3 regions of the Serratia sp. JSRIV002 genome follow, and region 3 is predicted to be linked to each of the others. Evidence: predicted binding sites of a transcription regulator. Region 3 holds the regulator's gene; each other region holds the start of a gene.

Evidence for each region. The regulator CRP, encoded in region 3, controls carbon source genes, mostly activating them, when cyclic AMP is high. The targets are predictions, from matches to a motif close to ATGTGANNNNNNTCACAT.
Region 1: a site for CRP is predicted at 2,437-2,454, ahead of udp (uridine phosphorylase). Genes of this name have one in related genera too.
Region 2: a site for CRP is predicted at 1,484-1,501, ahead of KGP26_RS19355 (YfcZ/YiiS family protein). Genes of this name have one in related genera too.

What each region holds. Positions count from the first base shown of each region.
Region 1 is NZ_CP074143.1:385,656-389,849, reverse strand. Features, by position in the region: gene KGP26_RS01700 (DedA family protein) at 2-532, opposite strand; gene KGP26_RS01695 (tyrosine-protein phosphatase) at 619-1,401, opposite strand; gene udp (uridine phosphorylase) at 1,553-2,314, opposite strand; gene KGP26_RS01685 (dienelactone hydrolase family protein) at 2,617-3,444, shown strand; gene fsa (fructose-6-phosphate aldolase) at 3,533-4,194, opposite strand, start outside.
Region 2 is NZ_CP074143.1:4,126,462-4,130,655, reverse strand. Features, by position in the region: gene fadL (long-chain fatty acid transporter FadL) at 1-1,230, opposite strand, end outside; gene KGP26_RS19355 (YfcZ/YiiS family protein) at 1,638-1,934, shown strand; gene fadI (acetyl-CoA C-acyltransferase FadI) at 2,133-3,446, shown strand; gene fadJ (fatty acid oxidation complex subunit alpha FadJ) at 3,443-4,194, shown strand, end outside.
Region 3 is NZ_CP074143.1:5,602,426-5,606,619, reverse strand. Features, by position in the region: gene KGP26_RS26330 (aspartate aminotransferase family protein) at 1-202, shown strand, start outside; gene KGP26_RS26325 (YccS/YhfK family putative transporter) at 234-2,309, opposite strand; gene crp (cAMP-activated global transcriptional regulator CRP) at 2,366-2,998, opposite strand; gene KGP26_RS26315 (OsmC family protein) at 3,380-3,787, shown strand; gene KGP26_RS26310 (LysR substrate-binding domain-containing protein) at 3,790-4,194, opposite strand, start outside.

The sequences.
Region 1 (4,194 bases), 850 kb from region 3:
TTCATGCCATCCACTGGGTAAACCATTTGATACCAAAGGCGCCTGGCGCCAGGATGCCGAAGGCCCAGACCATTGCCGAGGCCACATTGGCGATCTGGAACGCGGTTTGCGGCATGGCACAAATGCCCCCCACCAGCGGTACTACGGCGCGCAACGGCCCGAAGAAGCGCCCAAAGAAGATACCCAGCACGCCCCAGCGCTCAAAAAACGCATGGCCACGCACCAACAGCTGCGGATTGCGTGACAGCGGCCACATATGGGCTACACGCCCCTGATAGTGATAACCGACCCAATAGGAGAGCCAGTCACCAAAGAAGGCACCGGCGGCGGCCGCCGCCCAGATCGGCCAGAAGGCAATCCCGCTCTCGCCAATCAACGCCCCCAACCCCAGCAGAATAACCGTGGCAGGCAGCAACAGCGAGAGGAAGGCCAGCGACTCGCCAAACGCCAGGAAGAAGACGATCGGGATCGCCCAGGCTTCATGCTGGCGCACTGTTTCGCTAACCCAGTCAATCACGTCATTGAGGTTCATAGCCTGCTCCTTTTGAGAACGGATCCGACCTCAAGGATACGCAGTACCCTACCTCACTGGTTAAACCCCGGTTAAACATGGTGCCGTTATTCCAGATAGCGCGCCTGCAACGTCTCGAGCTGGCTTTGCCCCAGCCCATATTCGGCCTCCAACCAACGGTTGGTGGAGCCATATTGCTCATGAATGCAACCCAACGCAGTCGCCAGGAACTCTTCACGTGCGCTGAGCACATAGGCAAACTGCTCCACCGAGGCGTCGTTCAAACGGCTAGCGATCTGATCCAGCATGTGTTCACGGTAGCTCGCCAGCGTGGTTTCCGTCAGCAGATAATCTTCCATTACCGTAGCCTCATCCGCACCCAGCGCCAGCAGTACCATCGCCGAACCAACTCCGGTACGGTCTTTGCCTACCGCACAGTGCTGCACAATCGCACCGCCTTCAGGCTGAGCCAGCAGCTGCGCCAGTTGGCGATAGGCAGCGTTATTGAACGGCAGGCGGCGGTACAGCTCCAGCATAAAGGCCCGGGCATCAAACTTGGCCAGCGTTTCGTCGGTGAGTTTTTCAAGGTTGGCATTCACTTCGCTGCTGAGCGGATTGGCTGGCACGTGATAATAGTCGGCTCCCGACCATAGCACGTCAGGTTTAGCCTGCACTTCGTCGAAGTCGCGGTAATCCAGCACCGAGCGCATTGGCACCTGAGCCAGGTAGCTACAGTCGTTTTCACTCAAGCGATCCAGAGCGCCGGAACGAAACAGCAGCCCGCGTTTGATGCGGCGGCCATCGGCCACGCTGTTGCCGCCTAAATCGCGGAAGTTGATGCCACCGTCTAGCGGCGCAAGTGAAGGATGGAGCAGGATCTGAGCGGTCATAGACGTCCTTTATGTTGATTGTCTTGAGATTAGCTGCCATACGGCCAGCAATGGCAAGACCCCAGCAGCAGCAGGCCAGCAGCATGACACAGAGGGGGTAACCGTAACAGAAGGAGAAACGGGCCGTCAAACGGCCCGCTTTTAACGGGGATTACAGCAGACGGCGAGCAGCCTCAACGACGATTTGCACCGCCTGGCTTTCAGTCTTCTTCATGGTTTCCGCATTCGGGATCTCTTGCTGGGTGCGGTTAACGATCACACCGGCAACCATCCCCGCACGCAGGCCCTGACTGGCGCACATGGTCAGCAGAGTGGCGGATTCCATTTCATAGTTCATCACGCCCATCGCCTGCCACTCTTCCATTGAGCCTTTAAAGCGGCTGACCACACGGCCGGAATAGGTGTCGTAACGTTCCTGGCCTGGGTAGAAGGTATCGGAAGAGGCGGTCACGCCGATATGCGTGGTAGCACCGCTAGCCTTGGCGGCTTCAACCAGCGCAGTGGTACAGGCAAAGTCTGCCACTGCCGGGAATTCCATTGGGGCAAAGTGCAAGCTGGCACCGTCGAGGCGCACAGCAGCGGTTGTCACCAGCACGTCGCCCACGTTGATATTGGCCTGAATGGCACCGGTCGTGCCGATACGCAGGAAGGTACGGATACCCAGCTGTGCCAACTCTTCAACGGCGATCGAGGTAGACGGGCCACCGATACCGGTTGAGCATACGATCACTGCCTTGCCATCCAGTTCTGCACGCCAAGAGGTAAATTCGCGGTGGGAAGCCAGATGAACCGGGTTTTCCATCAGCTTGGCAATTTTCTCAACACGCTGCGGATCGCCAGGGACGATGGCCAATGTAGCGCCTTGCAGATCATTTTTAGTGAGACCGAGGTGGAAAACGTCAGACTGAGACATGGGGGACTCCTCATGGATACGGTTTTTGGGAGGAACAAACAGAGATTCTACTGACAATCGCTGTTAAATTTCGTGATGATCATCACCTTGAATAAAGAAACAGAAATTCATCTACATTATTTTTGTGATTAATATCACATAAAAAACCCTGACACGCTTAATCTCCATTCAGTTTATACCAACTTGCTGCCTGAGCGGCCATTGCTATCCTGCGCGAAAATTCGCCATGCGATGCTAATAAGCGCTAATCTGCCTATAGTTAACTGCCGCGCTTTTTCTCTAACGCATGGAGCCTGCAATCAATGAAAACAGAACAACAAATGACGTTAAAACAGGTCAACGGGGGATTTACCCCGGCCGTCGCACCGTTGGCCACCTCAACCATTCTGACCGATGTGCAGGATATACACGTGGGGGAAACCACCATCCCTTCGCAGGGGGACGATCTGCCAGCCTATATCGCCAAACCGGCCCATCATCAAGGGCCGTTCCCCATTGTGCTGGTCGTGCAGGAAATCTTTGGCGTGCATGAGCACATTCAGGATCTGTGCCGCCGCCTGGCCAAGCAGGGTTATCTGGCTATCGCTCCAGAACTCTATTTCCGCCAAGGCGATGCCAGAGAGTACAGCGAAATCAGCGAGCTGATGCAAAAGCTGGTCAGCAAGGTGCCAGACAGCCAGGTATTGGCCGATCTGGATCACGCTGCGCATTGGGCAACGCGCCACGGCGGCGATGCCGGCAAGTTGGCGATCACCGGTTTCTGCTGGGGCGGTCGCATCACCTGGCTGTATGCCGCGCATAATCCGCAGCTGAAAGCGGCAGTGGCCTGGTACGGCAAGCTGGTGGGGGAGAAAACCTTGAATTCGCCGAAGCATCCGGTTGATATAGCGATCGATCTTTCGACGCCGGTACTTGGGCTATACGGTGGCCAGGATGGCAGCATTCCGCAGGAAACGGTGGAAACCATGCGCAAGGCGATCCGAGCAGCCAATGCCGATGCGGAAATCGTGGTTTATCCAGAAGCGGGTCATGCTTTCCACGCCGATTACCGGCCAAGCTATAACGCGGAGGCTTCCGCCGACGGTTGGCAGCGCATGTTGGCCTGGTTCAGCCAGCATGGGGTGAAATAGACGGGCGCAATATGTCGAGTTAGGAGGGAAATATCAGCAGTTTCAGGGGCAGCAAGTGCCCCTGATGCTTGTCAGTTAAGCAACTAACTTAGCTCAGTGACAAAGTGCCGAACGCACCGTGCCAATCGTGCTCGAACTTCTCAACCGCCGCCTGCACCGCCGGGGCGCTGATAAACTGCTCTGTGACATCGACCGGTAAGGTAATAGCTTCACAACCTGCCAACAGGCACTCCAGTGCCTGACGTGGAGTCTTGAAGCTGGCGGCCAGCACCTTGGCCTGCGGGGCGTGCAGTTCTAACAAGTGCTGTAACTCCTGCACGGTAGCAATGCCATTGCCACCCTGGGCATCCACGCGGTTGACGTAAGGTGCCACATACTTCGCCCCTGCCAAGGCAGAAAGCAGCCCCTGTGCTGCCCCATACACTGCCGTCCCCAGCGTTGGAACAGCCAAGCCTTGCAGGATTTTGATCGCGGCCAGCCCTTCACTCGTCACCGGTACTTTCACCACCACGCCAGGAACGCGCTGGTGAAGCATGACCGCCTCTTCAACCATCTGCTCGGCCGTGGTCGCCATCACCTGGGCAAACAGCTTCCCTTCACCACCGATGATATCGCGTAAAGCGGGCAGCACTTCCCATAGCGACGTGCGTGACGCTGCCACAATGCTCGGGTTAGTTGTCACCCCTTGCAACGGCAACACACGTGCCAAACGTTTCACCGCATTGATGTCGGCAGTATCCAGATAGAGTT
Region 2 (4,194 bases), 1.5 Mb from region 3:
GTGCATGTAGGACACACCCACGTCGACAGAAGCGTCTTTATTGAACGCGTAAGTGGTACCGGCGCTGATCCAGGTGCGATCCTGATCCGGGATTGAGATAGAGCGGTTTTGTGCCGGAACCGGGCTATCATCGAAGGCGATACCGCCACGGAAGGTCCAGTTATCGTCGTAGAAGTAGGTGGTACCCAGCGCGATACGGTAAGCGTCACGGAAGCCTTCATGCTTCTGGAACAGCGTTTTGCCGTTGCTGTCTGTCGCTTTCAGCTCCTGGAACTGGCTCCAACTGGTATAGGCCATGCTGTAGTGGATCGCCCACTGCTGTGCCACTCGGTTATACCCGGAGACCTCCCACATTTCTGGCAGGTTCAGGGTCAGAGAACCCGGGACGTTGTTACCGTCGGTCCCCATTGGCAGGCCAAACTGCCCCAGCAGGCCGTTATAGGCGGAAGGCAGGCTGCTGCGGTAGTCACCGTCAAAGTCGATTTTCACTTCAGAGCGGTAGGTGAAGCCGTAACGGTTTCTGTCGTCTACTTGATACAAGATGCCAGCGTTCCAGCCGTAGCCCCACTTGTTACCTTCCAGATGAGAGATCTGAGTATCGGCAGGGATCCTGGCTACCTGGCCAGCCAGCGCCGGAGGCAATTTGCCGGAGCCTGCCAGCAGCAGTGGTAAATCGCCGGCGAAGCGATCGATCTTGGCTTTGGCATACACTGCATCGAAGCCCAGACCGAAGCTGAATTGTTGGTTCAGACGGTATGCGAGGCTCAGGTTGAGGTTTGCCGTGGTCAGGTCGGTAGTCCCGCCGACGGAGCCAGCGGTGTAGCCTTCGTTGTATTCGGTGGCCAGGCCATAGTTGCTGGTCACAGAACCGCCAACGGCCCATTGGTCATTCAGCGGTTGGATGTAGTGCAGGTTGGGTACCCAGGCGGTCGGGGCAATGTTCTTCGCATCCAGGCTGCGGCCTGAAGGTGAGGTGCCGGTAATGTTAACGTCTGGGTCAATAAAAACGGCGCCCGCAGAGAAAGAAGGGCGGTCAAACATCATCATGGTCGCCGGGTTACGGCTTGCTGAGGCTGCGGTATCCGCCACTGCGCCTTCGCCAGAATAGGCTCGCCCTAAACCAACTGCCGAGAACTCGTTCAGCTGGAATCCTGCGGCATACACGTTCGAAGAAATAATTGCCACTGCAGCTGCGAGAGCTGATTTAGTGAATAGGTTTTTCTGGCTCATGACCAAAACCTCATTTTATGTGTTTATTATTTAAACAATGTTACACAAAGTAACATGGAGCGCGCGATTGTAGGGTCCGTTATCAATCTGACAAATCAGACCAGTGGCTGAATTATAGGTCCGACCTGTTAAGATGTTGCAAGTTTGTTTTTGAAATATTTCCAAATTGATATCAGAAAAGAGATCCACATAACAAAAAACGACCGATACATAACAAAACTCTTATGTTTTTTTACCAGGTGGCTATTTAGTTATGTGATTTCCGTCACTTAAAATGCTTACAAAAAGTAAGGCTAGTGATTGGCAAGCCCGAGGAGTAAAATAAACACAGAATTTTGTTTATTTGCGCCAGATCATAAATGGCTATTTGGGCGAGCTTAACCGCGGCCCGTGAGGAGATTTCAACTATGTCAGATGCAATCAATAAATGTAACGCTCAGGAAACTGCGGCCTGCTGCTGTGTCGATGTCGGAACCGTGATGGATAACACCGATTGCACCGCTTCCTACAGCCGAGTGTTTGCCAATCAGCAAGATGCAGAGCAAACCCTGGCAGCACTGACTGAAAAGGCGCGCGGCGTGGAGTCCGATCCTTGTGACATCAGCAGTAGCATTAAACCGGTTGACGGCGGCGTGCAACTGGATGTGGATTTCACCTTCTCTTGCCAGGCAGAAACCATGATCTTCCAGCTCGGCCTGCGTTAATCCCGACCCGATCCCGTAGGGGCGTAATATGCGCCCCTGCTGGTATCCGCACAGCTTTACCCCCTGCCAGAAAGTTGCTCCCGCTCTCAGTTTTCACTTCTACCGGTTTGCCAAATGTAAACATTTGGTTAACAATGACCTCATCAGGTCAGACCTCTTTTTGTCCGTTGTGTTGACGGCCTCTCTTCAGGAGCGTTTATGAGTAAGGCATTGCCGCTGGTTACCCGTCTCGGCGACCGTATCGCCATCGTTCAAGGGCTGCGCACCCCTTTCGCCAAGCAGGCCACCGCTTATCACGGTATACCTGCGGTCGATCTTGGCAAGACTGCGGTGAGCGAGCTGCTGGCGCGTAGCGGCATCGATCCCGCCCTGATCGAGCAACTGGTATTTGGTCAGGTGGTGCAAATGCCTGAAGCGCCGAACATTGCGCGGGAAATTGTGCTTGGTACCGGCATGAGCGTGCACACCGATGCCTATAGCGTTTCACGTGCCTGTGCTACCAGCTTCCAGGCGATTGCCAACGTGGCGGAAAGTATCATGGCGGGCAGCATCAGTGTTGGCATTGCCGGTGGGGCGGATTCTTCCTCCGTGCTGCCGATTGGCGTTAGCAAGGCGCTGGCTCGTACGTTGGTGGACGTCAACAAGGCCCGCACGCTGTCGCAGCGCTTGAAACTGTTCAGCAAGCTTAAGTTCCGCGATCTGATGCCGGTTCCTCCCGCCGTGGCGGAATACTCTACCGGCCTGCGTATGGGGGATACCGCCGAACAAATGGCGAAAACCCATGGCATTACTCGCGAGCAGCAGGATGCTTTGGCACACCGCTCGCATCAACTGGCCGCCAAAGCCTGGGAACAGGGGCTGTTGCGCGATGAAGTGATGACCGCCTATGTGCCGCCCTATAAAACCCCGCTGGCCGAAGATAACAACGTCCGCAAAGATTCCAGCCTGGAGTCTTATGCCCGCTTGAAACCGGCATTCGATCGCCGCCACGGTACCGTCACGGCCGCCAACAGTACGCCGCTGACCGATGGTGCGGCAGCGGTGCTGATGATGAGCGAATCCCGTGCGAAAGAACTCGGCCTGGAGCCTCTAGGCTACCTGCGCAGCTTCGCTTTTGCCGCCATTGATGTCTGGGAGGATATGCTGCTCGGCCCTTCCTATGCTACCCCGTTGGCGCTGGATCGTGCGGGTATTACCCTGGCCGATCTGACCCTGATCGATATGCATGAAGCCTTTGCAGCACAAACGCTGGCCAACCTGAAAATGTTCGCCAGCACCGAGTTTGCCCAGCAGAAGCTGGGGCGTGAGCAGGCGATCGGCGAAGTGGATATGGAAAAATTCAACGTGTTGGGTGGCTCTATCGCCTATGGCCACCCGTTTGCCGCGACCGGCGCACGCATGATTACCCAGACGCTGCACGAGCTTAAACGGCGCGGTGGCGGTCTGGGGCTGGCCACCGCCTGCGCGGCTGGGGGATTAGGTGCGGCGATGATTGTGGAGGTGGACAAATGAGTTTCGAGAACGCATTGCACGAACAGCGTGCCAAGCCTTCGGCATTTCATCTGACCTTGCGCCCGGACAATATTGGCGTGATCACCATCGATGTGCCGGGGGAGAAGGTCAATACGCTGAAGGCGGAGTTTGTTGAGCAGATCAACGACGTGCTGCTCAAGGCACAGCAGCTTGCCACCCTGGAAGGCTTGGTGATCCTGTCCGGCAAGCCAGATTCCTTTATTGCCGGTGCAGATATCACCATGATTGCCGCGTGCCATACGGCCCAAGAGGCACAAACGCTGGCGAAGAAGGGGCAGAGCACGCTGGCACAGATTGCCGCGTTCCCAGTGCCGGTGGTTGCCGCCATTCATGGTGCTTGCCTTGGGGGCGGGCTGGAGTTGGCTTTGGCTTGCCATAGCCGCGTCTGTTCGCTGGATGACAAAACGGCGCTCGGCCTGCCGGAAGTCCAGTTAGGCTTGTTGCCTGGCTCTGGTGGCACCCAGCGCTTACCACGCCTGATTGGTGCCAGCAAAGCGTTGGATATGATGCTGACGGGAAGACACGTTCGCGCGCGTCAGGCGCTGCGTATGGGCCTGGTGGACGAGGCCGTACCGCAATCTATTCTGCTGCAAACCGCCATTGAGCGTGTGAAACAGGGCTGGAAGTCGCGCCGTGCGTTACCGTGGCAAGAACGCCTGCTCAACGGTCCGTTAGGCAGAAGCCTGCTGTTCAGCATCGTGCGCAAGAAGACCCTGGAGAAAACCCA
Region 3 (4,194 bases):
GTTGATTGGCGCGGAACTGAAGGCGGGCTATCACGGCAAAGCGCGTGATTTCCTCACTGCCGCTGCTGCACGTGGTTTGATGATCCTCAATGCCGGGCCAAATGTGATCCGTTTTGCCCCTTCGTTGGTGGTTGAGCTGAAAGATATCGACGAGGGCATGGCGCTGTTCGAATTGGCCGTACAGGATGTGATTAACGGCTGATCAAGTTAGCGGGGCTGCGGTCCCGCTAGTCTCAGCTTTCCCGCAATTTGCGCTTCAGCCAGATCCCATGATGTGGGCGCTGGCGCCATGCCAATGACGAAATGGTATGCATCACGGTCAGGTGAGAAAGGATCCGCCTCAAGTGGCGTTCCATCTCGGTGATCGGCATATCTGGATGCAGGTCCGGCGGCTGCATGATGCTGTTGCTGGTACTCGGGCCGTCATATTCCAACCGCTGCTGACAGCTCTGTAAGGCGATCTCACAGGTTTGCAGATACTCCTGAGCCAGCTTTGGCGTCAGCATATAGTGCTCGCGCGCCAGAATGGTCATCGCATTCAGGTGTTCAACAATAAACTGGTTATGGGTGATCCACAGCCGCATATCAGCCAGATAATTCGATTCAAACCCCGGTTCCTGCATCGCCTGATTGAGGGAGGTAAACAGGGCGTTATGCGCCTGATTGACCTGCATGCGTGTGTAGGCCAGTTCGCTGGGGTCGGGTTCCTGTTCTTCCAGCAATAAACGCAGTGCAGTCTGATCGTGCTCCAGAGCCTGATGGGCGTTTTTACGCAGCATGCCGCTCTGCCACTGCGGCCATAGCCAGATCGTGCCACCAAACACCAGTACGCAGCCGATAAGGGTATCGATCAGGCGGGGGACCAGGAAATGGGTACCGTTCAGCGCCAGGAGCTGCAAGGTGTAGACGGCGGTCACGGTGAAGCCCATCACCGCCAGCCCGTAGTTTTTCCGCAGGATCAGATAGGCCGCCAGGGTGATGGCCAACATGATGCTCAGCGTCACGTTCTCCGGCATCTGTAGTTGCAACAGTCCAGCGGCAATCACCAGCCCGGCCAACGTGCCGAGGGCACGGTGCTGGATCCTCACCCGCGTGGCGTTATAGCCGTTTTGGCTGACCAGCATGATGGTCAGCAAGATCCAGTAGGGTTTTGGCAGATTGAACAGCATGCCAAGGCTGCTGCCTGCCGCCAGAATGACCCCCAGTCTGGCGGCGTTACGCAAGGCGTTGGATTTGAACGATAGATAGCTCACCACTGCAGGCCAGAACGGCAGGCGTGACTGATTGGCCATCAGATTACGGCGGTAAAGTGGGTGCTGAGTGCGCAGCAGGCGTGCGATGCGACTGAAGTGGTAATAGCAGAACTGGCCAACCGGATTATCGGCGTGCTGTGAGGCCACTTTTTCCAGCGCCGCCAGCTCATTCTTCATGCTGAAACGCGAAGAGTGCCGATGATAGAGAATATCGTCGGCCACCACCCGCAGGCGCGTGGCGATCACCTGGGCGTTGCGGCGGATGATCGCTTCGGCCTGGCTTTGCTCCACCAGCTTTTGCACTTCTTCCGGCAGATGCAGGCTGACGGTGATGTGCTCTTGCAAATCGAGCGCCACCTGAAACGTACGCCGCAGGCGCTTTTGCTCCAGGTTATTGGCATGGGGCAGGAAATTAAGCTGTTGGTATAGCAGACTGATCAGATCCATGACTTTCTGCTGGCGTTGCAACAGCGGCGGCAGGGCAGTTTCAGGATCGGTATGCTGCGTCAGTAATGAGTATTTGGCTTCAAAATAGTCGGCCAGCTGCATATACAGCTGGCTTAGAGATTCGCGCATCGGCTGCTCTTTCCACAGCTTGAACCAGGCCCAGGTAAACAGCCCGTACCAGGCGGTGCCGACGATATACAGCAAAGGGGCATGCCAGATTGGCACGGTGCCTACCATGCTGAGGGAAAAGATGGCGGCGACCAATGCGGCTGGTAGCAGGCGTGCGTGCAGCGGGCTGATCTCACCGCTGACGCCGAGCAACAGCGCCATTGCCAGCATCAGCAAGGGTAACGGCAGATCCCACAGCAGGGCTTGTTGCAGCAGAAGGCTGCTGAGTGCGAACAGGGAGCCGCCTACGACCAGGCGTTTGAAAAAGCGTTTGTGCGGCGTATCCAGCCCGGCAATGTTGCAGCAGGCGGGCACCAACGAGAACAGCATGCCGAGTTGCAGGTTGCCAATCAGTAAACCAAACGCCACCGGCAGGCACAACACCAGCGTTTGCCGCAGTGCGTAGTTGACTTCCGGGTGGTAGATCAGGCGGCGCCACATGGTTGGCTATTCAGCAGGTAAAGAAACGGCGCATTGCTGCACCGTTTCCCTGGGGATTAACGCGTACCGTACACGACAATGGTTTTGCCGTGCGCGGAGATCAGGTTTTGATCTTCGAGCATTTTCAAAATACGACCGACGGTTTCACGTGAGCAACCGACGATTTGGCCAATTTCCTGGCGGGTGATTTTGATCTGCATGCCGTCTGGGTGAGTCATGGCATCAGGCTGTTTTGCCAGGTTCAGCAAGGTCTGTGCAATGCGGCCGGTTACGTCAAGGAAGGCGAGGTTACCCACTTTCTCTGAGGTGACTTGCAGGCGGTTAGCCATCTGTGCGGACAGGCGCATCAGGATATCCGGGTTAACCTGGATCAACTGGCGGAATTTCTTGTAGGAAATTTCAGCCACTTCACAGGCGGTTTTGGCCCGTACCCAGGCGCTACGCTCCTGGCCTTCTTCAAATAATCCTAGCTCGCCGATGAAATCCCCCTGGTTAAGGTAGGACAGGATCATCTCTTTGCCTTCTTCATCTTTAATCAGCACCGCGACGGAGCCTTTGACGATGTAGTAAAGCGTTTCGGCCTTTTCACCTTGGTGAATAAGCGTACTCTTCGATGGATATTTGTGGATATGGCAATGAGACAGGAACCATTCGAGAGTCGGGTCTGTTTGCGGTTTGCCGAGAACCATTCGCTGTTATCCTCTGTTGTTATCGCTGCCTTGTATCACAGGGGTCAGAGTTCCCTGTAAAACGTGCTTATAGCCCGGTGTTTTAATTGTGGCTATCAACAGGTTTTGAGGCGTGTTATAGAAATACGCTTGTGCTCTAGCATATTAACTTGCAGGGAGAGCTGCAAGCTACATTCTGTTAACAAACCAATATAGGGGCCTTTCCTTGGACATATCCCTGAAATCGGTGACCTGGAAAGAGTTATTGCGGCTCTGTTTGTAGCACAGAGTGAGGCGGGTGTCTTGTGTTGTCTCGCTTCAGCATGATTAGCGTCAGGTTACGTTGCCAGAATGTATGCGAAAGCGTACCCTGTTTTTAAGAAATTAACCGGAGTGTGTAACATGCAGGCAAGAGTTAAGTGGGTAGAAGGGCTGACATTCCTGGGTGAGTCTGCGTCTGGTCACCAGGTTTTGATGGATGGCAACGCTGGCGATAAAGCGCCAAGCCCGATGGAAATGGTGTTGATGTCCGTCGGCGGCTGTAGCGCCATCGACGTAGTGTCGATCCTGCAAAAAGGGCGTAACGATGTGCGTGACTGTGAGGTAAAACTGACCTCCGAGCGTCGTGAAGAAGCACCGCGTCTGTTTACCCATATCAATCTGCATTTTATCGTCACCGGCAAAGGGCTGACCGATAAGATCGTCGAGCGTGCGGTGGATCTTTCCGCCGAGAAATACTGCTCCGTCTCCTTGATGCTGGGTAAAGCCGCCAGCATTACCCACAGCTTCGAAATCCGCGAAGTGGCCTGATCCTACCAAGGGTAGCGCAGGCAGTGGGCACGCAATAAATCAAGAAATCGCCGTGCCGTCACGGTTAGCGGCGATTTCTGTGAATACAGCACGCAATATTGCGCTTGTGGCAACGTGTCGATAGGCAATGCCACCAGCCGACGCTGCAAATAGAACGGTGCACTCATCGCCCGCGCCACGATAGTCAAATAATCCGCCTCCAGCACCATATTCAAGCCACAGGTCACAGAGTCCGAGCGAATGGGCGAACGACTCAATTGCTGATAGAAGGTGCCTAACACCGCACGCAACTGCTGGTAGTAACCCATATCGGTTTCCGGTAATAACCACTTGGCCTCACGCAATTCGTCCAACGAGGTGGCCTGCGCCAGTGGGTGCCCCTGGCGTGCGATAATGCAAAAAGAGGC